DNA from 2 places in the Mycobacterium paraseoulense genome. Region 2 is predicted to be linked to the other one. Evidence: predicted binding sites of a transcription regulator. Region 2 holds the regulator's gene; the other holds the start of a gene.

Region 1 (7,525 bases), 3.7 Mb from region 2:
GTCGGTCAACATGGTCGCGGCGGCCCAACTGCCCGGCTGGGATCGGGACGCCGTCGCACGCAACGCCGTGGCCGGCCGGCCGCAGGTGGGCGACCTGCTCCCGTTAGGCGAGCCCGCGCTGGCGGGCGGAGCCCTCGGTTCCATCGCCAAAGCCGTCGTCGCGGGACGATCGCTGGCCCTGCTGCGCCACCTCAAGGCCGACACGCGGGCATACGGCGCGGCCGCCGAAGCGGAACTCCTCGACGCCGCGCGGCTGGCGACGCTGCCCGACGCCGGCCTCGAAGTCCGGATTCCCTTGTTGCGGGACCGCATTCACCAAGGCTGGATCCTCACCGCGTTGTGGCTGCTCGACACCGGCGTCACCGCGGCGGCCCTCGAGCGCAGCAGGGCGGCGCGCAGCGTGCCCGGGGTGGACATGATCATGGACAGCACCCGCGTCGCGACCCAGACCGCTCAGCTGGCGGCGGTGTTGCGGGCCGACCCGCCGTTGTGTGAGCTGGCCCGGGAAGGCAATCTCGCCAGCATCCGCGCGTTGTCGCCCACCACCGCCGCCGCCGTGGACGCCGCCGTGGCCCATGTCGGACATCGCGGGCCGGGCGAGGCCGAGCTGGCCAGCCCGACGTACGCCGACGATCCGGCGATGCTGCTCAGGGCGGCCGGCGATGCCGCCGTCGAGGCCGCGGGATCGACGGAACCGCCGTCGTCGACCCTGGCCCAGCGGCTGGCCACCAACGCCCGCGACTCCCGCGAGCTCGCCCACGACACGACCCTGCGGTTCACCCATCAACTGCGGATGACGCTGCGGGAACTGGGATCCCGTCGAGTCGCGGCGGACCTGATCGACGTCGCCGAGGACGTCTACTACCTGACGTGCGACGAGCTGGTCACCATGCCGGGCGACGCCCGGCTGCGGATCAAACGCCGCCGCGCCGAACGGGAACGGTTGCAGGTGCAGCGCCCACCCGACGTCATCGACGGGACGTGGGCCCCCGTCGACTAACCCAGGAGTTCGCGCAGATACAGCGCGTTGCGCACCGCGTGCCCGCCCAGGTCGTTGTTGAAATACATCCACACGTCCTTGCCATCGTCCCGCCACGCGGCGATCCGGTCGGCCCACTCCCGCAGCTGGTCGCTCGTGTAGCTGCCGGCATAGATGGCGTCCTGATCCGGCCCGTGCATGCGGACGTACACCAGATCGGTGGTGGCCGTCGGGACGCACGCCAGCCCGGCGCCGCTCATCACCACGTAGGCGGCCCGGTGGCGCTTCAGCAGGTCGTAGACGGCGGCGTCGTTCCAGGACGGATGGCGCAGCTCGACGGCCACCCGGATCGGCTCCGGCATGCCGCCCAGGAAGGCGTCCAGGCGCGCGTCGTCGCGCTGCTGCTCGGGATGCAGTTGCACCAGCAGCACCCCGCGGCGATCGCCCAGTAGCTCCCAGCAGCGTTCGAAGCGCTCGATCCACGGCCCGGACGACGCCAGGCGCCGGTAGTGGGTCAGCCCTCGATGCGCCTTGACCGACATCCTGAAGCCGTCCGGCAGCCGGTCGCGCCATCCGGCGAAGGTCGAATCCTTCGGCCAGCGGTAGAAACTCGCGTTCAACTCCACGGTGTCGAACACCTCGACATAGCGGGCCAGCCGGCGCGCGGCCGGCAGGCCCGGCGGGTACAGCACGTCCGCCCAATGGTTGTAGGACCACCCGGAGGTGCCGATCCGTACGGTCAACCGCTCACCTGCCGGAGCACGTCGTCGTCCAGCGATAGCCTGACGAGCGCGGCGGCCAGCCGCGCATTGCCCTGCGGCGCAAGGGCTCCCAGTTTGTCCGGCTGCGTGGGCAGGTCCAGTCGCCTGGCCGCGGCGGTGGCGCGGTCGTCGAAATACGGCCGCACCCAGGTCCACACGTCCTGCACCTCGCGCAAGTAGATGTCGGCGCCGGTGTCTCCGATTCCCTTGAATTCCTTGAGCAAACGCTTCGCCGCGGCGACGTCGTGCCGACTGCGTTCGGCCAGTCTGCGCAGATCGCCGGAATATTCGTCGCGCACGCGTTCGGCCATGTCGGCCAGTCGGGTCGCCGAGCTTTCGTCGTAGCGCACGTAGTGCGCGCGGCCGAAGGCGTCGATCATGGTCTGCCGCTGCGCGGCCAGCACGGCGCTGGGCGTGCGCAGGCCGGCCTTGAACAGTTCGCGCGCGGCGCTCGTGGCGATCGCGGCATCGATCGGCTTGCTGGCCAGCATGCAGAGAACCAGGAGCTGAAACAGCGGCATCGGCTTGTCGCTGAGCTTGATTCGCGCCTCGGCGGCATAGGTGGTTCCGGCAGCGTCAAGCAGCCCTCGCACCGATCGCGTGCCTTCGGACATACCTGATCACCTACCCGCGCCAAGTTTCAGCAAACCGCGGTCACTTGGCCGGCAGGCTGCGCGCGTATCCCACTCCGCGCGTCACCCAAAACCGGAGCTGGCGCCTGGTCCGTACGCCGGCGACGTCCACCCGCACCCAGCCGCGGACGTCGCGGCCCCCCATCACCATGGGGCTGACGTGGGCGCGCCGGAGCACATTGTCGAGCTCGTCGGCCGGCACGCGGACCAGTAGACCGCCCTGGCCGCTGACCGCCACCGACATGTTGCCGTTGACCAGAAAGGCGAGCCCGCCGAACATGCGTTTCTCTTCGATGCCGCCCTCGCAGGCGACGAGCTCGCGGATTTCGTTGGCCAGCTCCTCGTCGTAGGCCATGCGCGCGGCGTCAGTCCAGATCCACCCGGATGGTCAGCAGGTCGCTGCCCATCAGGCGCACCACCGCGCTGTTGAGCCGCGGGAGGTCGCCGAGCCGCTGCAGCGGGTCGTCGTCGGGCAGCAGGTGGGCGGTGCCGTTGCGCCAGCGTCCGCCGATGCGGACCCGAACCGCGGGGTTCGCCTTGATGTTGTGGACGTAATCGGAGTGCTCGCCGTGTTCGGAGACCATCCAGAACTGGTTGTCGACCACGCGCCCGCCCACGGCGGTCCGCCGCGGCTTGCCGCTCTTGCGGCCGGTGGTTTCCAGGATGATCCCCGGCATCTGCCGGCCCACTGGGTTGACGAGCAGCCGTTGCACGCGGTGGACCACTTGGCGTTTGAGAGTCATGTGGCTATTCAACGCCGAGCCCGCCGCCGCTGTCACCGTGCGACGGGAACAGCCGCCCCCTTTCGGGGGCGGCTGCCACATTCCGGCTTTTAGGTACCGGCTCTAGGTCCCGGGGTTGATGCCGCCGCGGACCTGGCCTGAGCCTGAGGCCCCGCCTGCGGGCGTGTACACCTGGAAGCCAGTCGAGGTGTTGACGCCCCAGGCGTTGTACTGCGGGTTGAAGACCAGCGGAAGCCGGGTGCCGTCGGGGTCGCCCACCGGTGGAACCCACGTGGTCGGGAGCCCGTAGCGGCCCGGGTCGTCATAGTGCCCCGGCGGCGGGAACCGGTCCTGTCCAGGAGGAAGCGGGCTGCCCGGCCCGTTGCAGTTGGCACCCGGGCCACCGTTACAGATCGGCTGCCCCGGCACGTACGGAGCCTGACCCGGCCCGTCGCGGTCCGGGACGCCCGGCACGTTCGGACCCGGCACGTTGGGACCGGGGCCGTGGCCACCGGGCTCGGCCTGTGCCAAACCGGCGCCAATTCCGAACGCCGCGGACGTGATGGTGCCGGCCATGACCGCGCCGGCTGCGATTGTGTTCAACTTCATGATGAATCCCCTTGTCGAGCAGTTTGGCTGCCTACGCAGCTGAACCATTGACTTGGTGATTCGCTCACCCCATCGCCCTCACGGGCAGTCGAACCTCCAACCACCCAGTTACCCGGCGGATGGACGGGGAAAACCTTTTCGGCCCGTTTGCCGGCGTCGGTCCAGGTCCGGGACGCAAGCCGTTTCGCTCGCGTCCCGGCCCAATTCACGTTTATGCGGCGACGGTCACGGTGTCGGCCCGTGGTTCCAGCGCTTGGGCGACGATGTCGGCCACGTCGGTCATCGGCCGCACGTCCAGCGCGTCGAGCACCTCGGCGGGAACGTCGTCCAGGTCGGGTTCGTTGCGTGCCGGGATGAAAACCGTTGACAGGCCGGCCCGTTGCGCCGCGAGCAGCTTCTGCTTCACGCCGCCGATCGGCAGCACCCGCCCGTTCAGCGTGACCTCGCCGGTCATGCCGACGTCCGAGCGGACCTGGCGCCCGGTCGCCATCGACACCAGGGCGGTCACCATGGTGACACCGGCCGACGGGCCGTCCTTGGGCACGGCGCCGGCGGGCACGTGCACGTGGATGCGCCGGTCCAGGGCCTTGGGGTCGACGCCCAATAGGCCGGCGTGTGAGCGCACGTAGGACAGCGCGATCTGCGCCGACTCCTTCATCACGTCACCCAACTGTCCGGTCAGCTGCAATCCCGGCTCACCGTCGGTGGCCCCGGCTTCGATGTACAGCACGTCGCCGCCCAGGCCGGTGACGGCCAGGCCGGTGGCCACCCCGGGCACCGCCGTGCGCTCGGCCGATTCCGGCGTAAAGCGCGGGCGGCCAAGGTAGTCAACCAGATCCGGCTCGTCGACGGTGATCGGCTCGGGAGTTTCCGCCAGCTTGGTGGTCACCTTGCGCAGCGCCTTGGCCAGCAGCCGTTCGAACTGTCGCACCCCGGGTTCCCGCGTGTAGTCGGCGGCGATCTTGCGCAGCGCGGCATCCGTCAGCGTGACCTCGTCCTCGGTCAGCGCCGCGCGTTCCCGCTGCCGGGGCAGCAGGTAGTCCCGCGCGATGGCGACCTTGTCGTCCTCGGTGTAGCCGTCGATCTGCACCAGTTCCATGCGGTCCAGCAGGGCCGACGGGATGTTCTCGACGACGTTGGCGGTGGCCAGGAACACGACGTCGGACAGGTCGAGGTCGAGATCCAGGTAGTGGTCGCGGAACGTGTGGTTCTGCGCCGGGTCCAGGACCTCCAGCAAGGCGGCCGACGGGTCACCCCGGTAGTCGGAACCGACCTTGTCGATTTCATCCAGCAGGACAACGGGATTCATCGAACCCGCCTCGCCGATGGCACGCACGATGCGGCCCGGCAACGCCCCCACATAGGTGCGCCGGTGCCCACGGATCTCGGCCTCGTCGCGCACACCGCCCAGGGCGACGCGGACGAACTTGCGGCCCAGGGCCCGGGCGACGCTCTCACCCAGCGACGTCTTGCCGACGCCGGGGGGACCGGCCAGCACCATCACCGCGCCGGAGCCGCGGCCGCCGACGACCTGCAATCCGCGCTGGGCGCGGCGGGCACGCACGGCCAGGTATTCGACAATCCGGTCCTTGACGTCGTCCAGCCCGTGGTGGTCGGCGTCCAAGACGCCGCGCGCGGCCTTCAGGTCGGTCGAGTCCTCGGTCCGGACGTTCCAGGGCAGGTCGAGGACGGTGTCCAGCCAGGTGCGGATCCAGCCGCTCTCCGGGCTTTGGTCGCTGGACCGTTCCAGCTTGCCCACCTCGCGCAATGCGGCCTCCCGCACCTTCTCGGGCAGATCGGCAGCCTCGACGCGGGCCCGGTAGTCGTCGGATCCGTCGGGCTCACCCTCGCCCAGTTCCTTGCGGATCGCGGCCAGCTGCTGGCGCAGCAGGAACTCCTTCTGCGTCTTCTCCATGCCCTCGCGCACGTCCTCGGCGATCTTGTCGTTGACCTCGACCTCGGCCAGATGCGAGCTGGTCCAGTCGATCAGCAACCGCAGCCGCTCGGCGACGTCGACCGTCTCGACCAGTTGCCGCTTCTGCTCGCTGGACAGGTAGGACGCGTAACCGGAGGTGTCCGCCAGCGCCGACGGGTCGGTCAGCCGGTTGACGTAGTCGACGATCTCCCAGGCCTCGCGGCGCTGCAGCATGGCCAGCAGCAGCTTCTTGTACTCCGACGTCAGCGCCTTGATTTCGTCCGTCGTCGGGGCCTCGGGCACCTCGGTCACCTCGACCCACAGCGCCGCGCCGGGCCCGGACGCCCCCGTCCCGATCTGGGCTCTGCGCTCACCGCGTACGACGGCCGCGGTGCCGCCGCCGGCGATGCGTCCGACCTGCAATATCTTCGCGATCACCCCGTGCGACGGGTAACGGTCGTCTAGCCGGGGCGCGATGAGCAGCTGCCCGGATTCACTTGCCTGGGCGGCGTCGATCGCCGCCCGCGCGGCCTCGTCGAGCGCGACCGGGACGACCATGCCGGGCAACACGATGGTGTCGGTGACGAACAGCACCGGCATTGACTTGGCTTCAGCCATCAATCCTCCAAAATCTGAGTCTGATGCGCTCAACCCAGCCCGGCCCCGGTTTGTTCCCCTGTAAGCCTCCGCTGCGGCTGAGTGCTGGCGATCACACTGGCCGTCTTGGATAATCGGCCCGTGCCGCTGACGCACCCCGCCCCGACCGCCCTTGACCCGGATGTCCTCGAATCCGCGGCCGGAGACCTCGCCTCCACCGGCGCAATCACCTTCCTCGTCGACGACGACGCCGTCACTTATGCCGTCGAGGGTTCGACGATCCGCGTCGGCGAGGGGCAGCGGAGCGGAGACGCCGTCGTGCGCCTTTCCCGGCGGGCGTGGGACGACATGGTCGGCCAGATCCGCACGGTCATCAACCTCCTGCTCAGCGACGAGTTGTCCTTCGAGCGGGGCGGCTTCGACCAGCTGGCCGACTGGGACCCGGTCCTGCGGTACCTGCACGCCGGCGTCCCGCCGTACGACCCGGCTCGGGCCGACTTGGGCGGGCGCGACCCGCTCGCCACGTTCACGCTCGACGCCGACGACGCCGAGTTGGCCGCTCAGTTACGGACCATGGGTTACCTGCACGTCAAGGGGGTCTTCGACGCCGACGAGATGCGGGCCGCCAACCGCGAGGTCGACCGCCTCGCGGCCCAGGCCCGACCCGGGGACGACCGTTCGTGGTGGGCCACCGCCGAGGACGGCGCGAGCGTGCTGTGCCGATTGGTCTACGCAACGCTGCGCTCGCCCGCCCTCGCCGCGCTGGAAAACGATCCCAGGGTGCGCCGGCTGGGCACCCTTATCGATCCCGCGCTGCGCACCGCGCCCGACCGGATGGAAGGCAGCGCGGTGTTGCTCAAAGTGCCCGGGAACACCAGCGGGCTGGCGAACATCCCATGGCATCAGGACTGCGGCATGGGCGGACACGCTCTCATGTGCCCCGCGGTCAGCATCGGCATTCAACTGACCGGCTCGGACGCCGGCACCGGCAACCTTCAGGTGGTACCGGGCAGCCACGGTCAGGCCATCCATTACCGGTGGGAACAACGGCTCCAACAGGTACCGGTGGTGAGCATCGACACCGCCCCCGGCGACGTGACCGTCCACATCCAGGACCTGATGCACGCCTCACCCCGGCCGACCGGCGCCGGCGGCCGCCGCACGATGTACGTCACGCACTATCCGCCGCAACTCTTCGAGCACATCGGGCCCGGCGAGGCCTTCAACGACCTGGTACGCAACCGCACCGAACGGGTCGCACGCCTGCGGTAGCGCCGTCACGCGGGCGGTTCGACAGGCCCCAGCCGCCG
Region 2 (7,525 bases):
AGCGGCCAGACGAACACCGTCACCGTCACCGGCCACTGCACCAGCCTGAGCGTCTCCGGACACGGCAACCGGGTGGCGGTCGACAGCACGGACGCGGTGAGCACGTCCGGGACCGGCAACGCGATCACCTACCACTGGGGCTCACCGAACGTCGTCAACGCCGGTACGGCCAACACCGTCGGGCAGGGCTGAGCCGGTCAGGCGCGATAGGCGGCGGGCAGGCCGAGTTCGTCGGCGCCCGCGGTCAGGTACCGCTGCACGCTGGGCGCGATCAGCCGGACCACCTCCTCGGTGCCGAGTTCGGCCAGCGGGCCGACCCGCATCACATAGCGAAACAACGCGGTGCCGACCAAATTGGTGCCGGCCAGGTTCGCCCGCAGCGCGGTGTCGGGCCCCTCGCCCAGGACGCCGGCGATGGCGGCCATCACGTAACCGCGCATGAAGTCGCGGAACGCCTCGTACGCGTCGGAGTGCAGCATGGCCGAGTGCAGCATGGCCACCATGGTCGGGCCGGTCTCCGGCTCCTCCCAGATCTGCAGGTAGGCCCGCACCAACCGGACGCCGATGTCCTCGAGCGAGCCTGCGGTCATCGCGGCGGCCAGCACGCCACCGTCCACGATCAGCCGCATCGACTCGCGAAAGAGCTCGGCCTTGGACCCGAACAAATAGATCACCATCGCCGCGTCCACGTGGGCGTCGTCGGCGATGTGACGCAGCGTCGTCTTCTCGTAGCCCTGGGCGGCGAACCGCTGCTTGGCCGCGCGGAGCACCACGTCCTTCGACACGGGCTCACCCTGGCGGCGGCCCCGGCGCTTGCGTGCGGGGGAAGCGGCAGGTGACGGCATACGACGACGGTAGCATTTCATTGTTTGTTGAAAATACTGCGCGGCGCGGATACGCTCGCGAGCGTCATATTTCATCCACTGATGAAAAAGGTGTCGCGCATGATCACGCAGTCGCTCCCCCAGCACGGCCGGCCCGCACGCCCCCGCCCGGCGCTGCCCCTGTTCCGCGCGACGGGCCTCGTCGCGGCGATGACCGTGGCGATCGCCGTCATCTGCATCGCCTTCGCGCTGCCGGCGGCACGCTCCAAGCCGCACCACATCCCGATCGGCGTGGTGGGACCGGGCCTGGTGACCGGGCTGATCAGCAGCCAGCTCGACACGGTCGCCCCGGGCGGCTTCGCCGTGACCACCTACCCCGACGAGGCCGCGCTGCGCTCGGCGATCCGCAACCGCGACGGCTACGGCGGCCTGGTGGTCACCCCCAACGGCCCCACCCTGCTGCTCGCGTCCGGGGCGAGCCCGACCGTCGCCCAACTGCTGACGCAGATCGGCGACCGCGTCGCCCAACGCACCGGCGCGCCGTTGCGCACCGAAGACCTGGCGCCGTTGCCCGCCGACGATCCGCGCGGCGCCGGCCTGGCCGCCTCCGCGCTGCCGATCACCCTGGCCGGGATCCTGCCCGCCATCGTGCTGCTGCTGGCATTTCCGCGCCGGCCCTGGCTGAATTGCGCTGTGGTGACGGCTTTTTCGGTCAGCGTTGCGGTGACCATCGCCGTGCTGCTGCGTTACGTGCTGGGCTCGGTCGACCAGAATTTCTGGGGCGTGGCCGCCGGACTCACGCTGGGCACCCTGGCGATGGCGCTGCCGACCCTGGCCCTGGGCTCGCTGTTCGGCCGGGCCGGCCTGAGTGGTGCGGTGGCGGTGGCCATGCTGCTGGGCAACCCGCTGTCCGGCCTGATGAGCGCCCCGGAGATGCTGCCGTCCGGGTGGGGCGCGCTGGGTCAGCTGCTGCCGCAGGGGGCCAATGCCACCCTGTTGCGTTCGACGGCGTATTTCTCCGGCGCCGGGGCGACGACCGCCGGCCTCGTGCTGTGCTGCTGGGTGGCCGCCGCGGCCGTGCTGATCGGGATTGCCGGCGCGCGGCGAGCCTAGAATCGGGCCCCGTGGGGCTCGAGGACACCGATGCGTTGCGGGTGCTGCGCGACGCCTTCGCGCGGGACGACTCGGGATCCGGCGATGAACTCGTCCGCCGGTTCTACACCCACTGGTTCGGCCTCGACGTCTCGGTCCGCGACCTCTTTCCGCCCGAAATGGGCGGGCAGCGCGCCGCTTTCGCGCACGCCCTGCACTGGGTGTACGGCGAACTCGTCGACCAGCGCGCCCAGGAGCCGGTGGCCTTTCTCGCCCAGCTCGGCCGGGACCACCGCAAATACGGTGTGCTGCCGGCGCATTACGACACGTTGCGCCGCGCGTTGTTGTCAACGCTGCGGGCACAGCTCGGCGACGCCTGGACCGACGCCGTCGACGGCGCGGCCCAGCAGTCGCTGAACCTGATCACCGGGGTGATGCGCGGCGCCGCGGAGGCCGACGAGGGGCCGGCCTGGTGGGACGGCACGGTGATCGAGCACATGCGGGTCTCCCGCGACCTCGCGGTGGTCCGGCTGCAGCTCGACCGGCCGCTGGACTACCACGCCGGCCAATACGTGAATGTGCACGTCCCGCAATGCCCGCGCCGCTGGCGCTACCTCTCGCCCGCCATCCCGGCGGATCCGGGCGGCGGCATCGAGTTCCACGTCCGCGTGGTGCCCGGCGGCTTGGTCAGCACCGCCATCGTCAACGAGACGCGGCCGGGCGACCGGTGGCGGCTGTCCAGCCCGCACGGCGGCCTGCGGGTCGACCGGCAGGGCGGCGACGTGCTGATGGTCGCCGGCAGCACCGGCTTGGCCCCCCTGCGCGCGCTCATCATGGACCTGTGCCGGTATGCGGTGAATCCGCGGGTGCACCTGTTCTTCGGCGCGCGCTATCGCTGCGAGCTCTACGACCTGCCGACCCTGTGGCAGGTGGCCTCCCACAATCCGTGGCTGTCGGTCTCGCCGGTCTCCGAGTACAGCGCCGACCCGGCGTGGGCCGCCGACTATCCCGACGTCACGCCGCCGCGCGGCCTGCACGTGCGCCAGACCGGCCGGCTCCCCGACGTGGTGACCAAATACGGTGGGTGGGGCGACCGGCAGATCCTGATCTGCGGGGGCCCGGCCATGGTGCGGGCCACCAAGGCCGCCCTGATCGCCAAAGGCGCTCCGCCGGAAAGCATTCAGCACGACCCGCTATCGAGTTGAGTGGAGGTAGGCATGCGTGTCGTCACCCTGCGCGACCCGACATCGTCGGTGGCCGCGGAATTCGTGCCCGAGGCGGGCATGGTCGGCACCTCGCTGAGCGATGCCGGCGTGGAGCTGCTCGGGCAACGGCGCGGGCTGGACGCCTATGTGAAGGCGGGCAAGACGATGGGGATACCGATCCTGTATCCCTGGGCAAACCGGTTGGGCGCCAACACCTACACCGCGGAGGGCGTGACGGCGACGCTGACGCCGGGCGAAAACGGCGTCCGCGCCGACCCCAACGGGTTGCCGATCCACGGTGTGCTGGCGGGCCACCCGGGCTGGCGGGTGACCGCCGAGTCGGTCGACGGGCTGACTGCCGAGCTCGATTTCGCCGACGATCCGCGATTGCTCGCCAGCTTCCCCTACCCGCACGTGCTGACGGTGGCGGTGCGGCTGGCCGACCGGACGCTGACGGTGCGCACCACGGTGACCGCCACGGGCGACCTGGCGGTCCCGCTGTGCTTCGGCTTTCATCCCTATCTGCGCCTGCCGGGCGTGCCCCGCGGCGAGTGGGTCATTCACACGCCACCGCTGCGGCAGCTGGCCCTCGACGACCGGGGCCTGCCGACCGGAGCGTCCAAACCAGCGCCGGCGCGCGACGAGGCGTTGGGGGACAAGGCTTTCGACGATGCCTACGACCAGGTGCCCGACGGCGCGGTGTTCGCGGTCTCGGGCGGCGGCCGACGGGTGGAGGTGCGCTTCGAGCGGGGGTATCCGGCGACGCAGATCTTCGCCCCGAGGGGCGAAGGCCCCGAAAAAGAAATCGTGTGCTTCGAGCCGATGACCGCACCGACCGACGCGCTGCGCCGCGGCGGCTACCGCTGCGCACGGCCGGGCGAACCGGCCGTCGCGCAGTTCTCGATCCGGGTGTGATCAGCCGCGCGTTCGGCGCGGCTGCCACACCACCACGGCGGTGCTCTTGGGCATTACCGCCAGATCGCGGCGCTGCCCGGCGCGCACCTGCGCCAACTCGTCGGTCAGTTCCTTGACCCGCGCCTGCAGCGCCTCCACCTGGTTGGTCAGCTCGATGATGCGTTTGATGCCGGCGAGGTTGACGCCCTCGTCCTGCGACAGCCGCTGCACCTCGCGCAGCAGGTCTACGTCGTGCTCCGAATAGCGCCGTCCCCCACCGGATGTGCGGCGCGGGCTGACCAGGCCGAGGCGATCGTAGGTGCGCAGGGTCTGGGCGTGCATGCCGGCCAGCTCGGCGGCCACCGAGATCAGGAACGTCCGGGACTCTTCCCGTGAATTCTTGGCCATCAGCGATTGCCCGCCCATCCCGCGCGCGGGTCGAACCCGCTGGCCCGCTCCGCGGCCGCGTACGCCTCCAGCGCCTCGGCCGCGGCGCCGTCCACGTTGGGCGGCACGGCGACCTTGACGGTGACCAGCAAGTCCCCGTTGCCGCCGCTGCGCTTGGGGACACCCCGCCCGCGCACCCGCAGGATGCGGCCGTCGGAGGTGCCCTTGGGCACCCGGACGCCGACCTTGCCGTCCAGCGTGGGCACCGAAATCGTTGAGCCCAAGGCCAATTCGGTGAAGCTGACTGGGACGGTCACGGTGAGGTCGTCGCCGTCGCGGCCAAACACCTGGTCCGGCCGCACGTGCACGGTCACGTACAGGTCGCCCGACGGGGCGCCCCGCAGCCCGGCCTCGCCCTGGCCGGGCAGCCGGATGCGCTGCCCGTCCTCGACACCCGGTGGGATCCGCACGTTGATGGTGCGGGTGCGCGTGGTGACCCCGGTGCCCTTGCACTCCTCACACGGGTGCTCGATGATCGAGCCGCTGCCCCGGCAATCGGTGCACGGCTCGGAGAATCCGAACGCGCCCTGGTTGCGGCTGATCACGCCGGAGCCGTTGCAGGTGGGGCACACCTTCGGGCTGGTGCCCGGCCGCGCGCCGCTGCCGTGGCAGTTCGTGCACGGCGCCGGGCTGGTCAGCCGCAACGGCATTGCCACACCCTTGGCGGCCTCGACGAAATCCAGCTGCGTCTCGGTCTCCAGGTCGTTGCCGCGCCGCGGCCGGCTGGGACGGGCAGAGGCACCGCGCCCGAACAGGCCGCCGAACAGGTCCCCGATGTTGGCGCCGCCGCTTCGCCCGGCGGCGTCGAACAGATCGTTGAGGTTGAACTCGGCGCCGTCACCGCCGGCACCGAACCCGCCGAAACCTCCGGCGTCGAACCGGCGCCCGCCAAAACCGCCGCCCGCGAACAGGCGGCGGGTTTCGTCGTACTCCTTGCGCTTGGCCGGGTCCGACAACACGTTGTGCGCCTCGGAGACCGCCTTGAATCGCTCGCCGGCGGCGGGGTTGTCGGGATTGGCGTCCGGGTGCAGGTCGCGCGCGAGCTTGCGGTACGCGCGTTTGATTTCTTCGGGACTGGCGTCAGAGGAGACGCCCAGCTCCTTGTAGAAGTCCTTTTCGACCCATTCGCGCTGGGCCATGTCGCGTCACCCCCTCTCACCTTTCTGTCTTTTGTTGTGCTGATTGTGTGGTCTATTCACCGGATGCGCCGGGGTTATCGTCCGATTCGGCCGGTGGGACCGCCGTGCCACCCTCGTCGGCGACCGTGTCGACGACGCCGACCAGAGCGTGCCGCAGGACCTGGTCGCCCAGCTTGTAACCCTGCCGCATGACGGTGCCGATCACCGGCCTGGAGCCGTCGCCGCCGTCGCCGTCGTGCTGCACGGCCTCGTGCAACACCGGGTCGAAGTCCTCGCCCTCCTCGCCGAACGCCGTCAGACCGAGTCCGGTCAGGGCGCTGTCCAGCTTGTCGGCCACCGACTTCAGCGGGCCGGATTCCAGGTCACCGTGTTTGCGCGCCCGCTCGAGATCGTCGAGCACGCCCAGCAATTGGCTGACGACGCCGGCCTTGGCCCGGTCGGCCGCGGCCTGCTGGTCGCGCAGCGCACGCTTGCGGTAGTTGGCGAAGTCGGCCTGGACGCGTTGCAGGTCGGCGAGCAGCTCGGTGGCCTTGCCGGCCTCCTCGGGGCTTTCGCCCGCGAACTCACCGGCCGAACCCCCTCCCGGCGCATCGCCGGGAGGGGGGCCGGACGGGGACTGGCGCACTTCACCGGTCTGCGGATCGATCCGCCGCTTGTCGGTGACGGTCACCTGCTCCTGTGGATTGCCTTCGGTCACTTGGACTCCCGGTCGTCGTCGACCACCTCCGCGTCCACGACGTCGTCGGCGGAACCGGACGGGCCGCCGGGGGCGGCGCCGGCCTGTTCGCCGGCGGCCTGGGTGGCCTCGTAGATGGCCTGGCCGAGCGCCTGGGATTCCTGGCCCAGCTTCTCCATCGCCGACTTGATCGCGGAGATGTCGGTGCCGCCCAGCGCGGACTTGGCCTCGGCGATCGCGCCGTCGACCTTGGACAGCGTCTCCTCGGGAACCTTCGACCCGCCCTCGGCTTCACGCTGCTCCTTGACGAACTTCTCCGTCTGGTAGACCAGCGATTCGGCCTGGTTGCGGATGTCGGCCTCCTCGCGGCGCTGGCGGTCTTCCTCGGCGTGCGCCTCGGCGTCCTTGATCATCCGGTCGATCTCCTCCTTGGACAGGCCGGAGCCCTCCTGGATCTTGATCGTGTTCTCCTTGCCGGTGCCCTTGTCCTTGGCCGTGACGTGCACGATGCCGTTGGCGTCGATGTCGAAGGTGACCTCGATCTGCGGGACGCCGCGCGGAGCCGGCGGGATGCCGGTCAGCTCGAAGGAGCCGAGCAGCTTGTTGTGCGAAGCGATTTCGCGCTCACCCTGGTAGACCTGGATCTGCACCGACGGCTGGTTGTCGTCGGCCGTGGTGAAGGTCTCCGACCGCTTGGTGGGGATCGTGGTGTTGCGCTCGATGAGCTTGGTCATCACCCCGCCCTTGGTCTCGATACCCAGGCTCAGCGGCGTGACGTCAAGCAGCAGAACGTCTTTCACCTCGCCCTTGAGGACACCGGCCTGCAGAGCCGCTCCCACCGCCACGACTTCATCGGGGTTGACGCCCTTGTTGGGCTCCTTGCCGCCGGTCATCTCCTTGACCAGCTCCGACACCGCGGGCATCCGGGTGGAACCACCCACCAGGACCACGTGGTCGATCTCGGAGACCGAGATGCCGGCGTCCTTGATCACGGACTGGAAGGGCTGACGGGTGCGGTCCAGCAGATCCTGGGTGATGCGCTGGAATTCGGCGCGGGTCAGCTGCTCGTCGAGGAACAGCGGGTTCTTGTCCGCGTCGACGGTGATGTACGGCAGGTTGATCGAGGTGCTCTGCGAACTCGAGAGCTCGATCTTGGCCTTCTCGGCGGCCTCACGCAGCCGCTGCATCGCCATCTTGTCCTTGGTCAGGTCGATGCCGCTGGTGCCTTTGAATTTGTCGACGAGCCAC

What was found. Region 2 encodes HspR, which represses chaperone genes until heat shock. Its sites were predicted from a motif close to ANNTGAGTNNNNNNNACTCANNT; they were not measured.
Region 1: a site for HspR is predicted at 6,249-6,271, ahead of lon (endopeptidase La). Genes of this name have one in related genera too.

What each region holds. Positions count from the first base shown of each region.
Region 1 is NZ_AP022619.1:872,702-880,226, forward strand. Features, by position in the region: gene G6N51_RS03675 (NAD-dependent epimerase/dehydratase family protein) at 1-1,000, shown strand, start outside; gene G6N51_RS03680 (DUF72 domain-containing protein) at 997-1,722, opposite strand; gene G6N51_RS03685 (endonuclease) at 1,719-2,354, opposite strand; gene G6N51_RS03690 (TfoX/Sxy family protein) at 2,395-2,727, opposite strand; gene G6N51_RS03695 (nitroreductase family deazaflavin-dependent oxidoreductase) at 2,738-3,127, opposite strand; gene G6N51_RS28855 (hypothetical protein) at 3,218-3,703, opposite strand; gene lon (endopeptidase La) at 3,915-6,236, opposite strand; gene G6N51_RS03710 (phytanoyl-CoA dioxygenase family protein) at 6,357-7,487, shown strand; gene G6N51_RS03715 (alpha-hydroxy acid oxidase) at 7,493-7,525, opposite strand, start outside.
Region 2 is NZ_AP022619.1:4,599,185-4,606,709, reverse strand. Features, by position in the region: gene G6N51_RS21385 (DUF3060 domain-containing protein) at 1-192, shown strand, start outside; gene G6N51_RS21380 (TetR/AcrR family transcriptional regulator) at 198-845, opposite strand; gene G6N51_RS21375 (ABC transporter permease) at 945-1,937, shown strand; gene G6N51_RS21370 (FAD-binding oxidoreductase) at 1,949-3,121, shown strand; gene G6N51_RS21365 (aldose 1-epimerase) at 3,134-4,036, shown strand; gene G6N51_RS21360 (heat shock protein transcriptional repressor HspR) at 4,037-4,423, opposite strand; gene dnaJ (molecular chaperone DnaJ) at 4,423-5,601, opposite strand; gene grpE (nucleotide exchange factor GrpE) at 5,654-6,298, opposite strand; gene dnaK (molecular chaperone DnaK) at 6,295-7,525, opposite strand, start outside.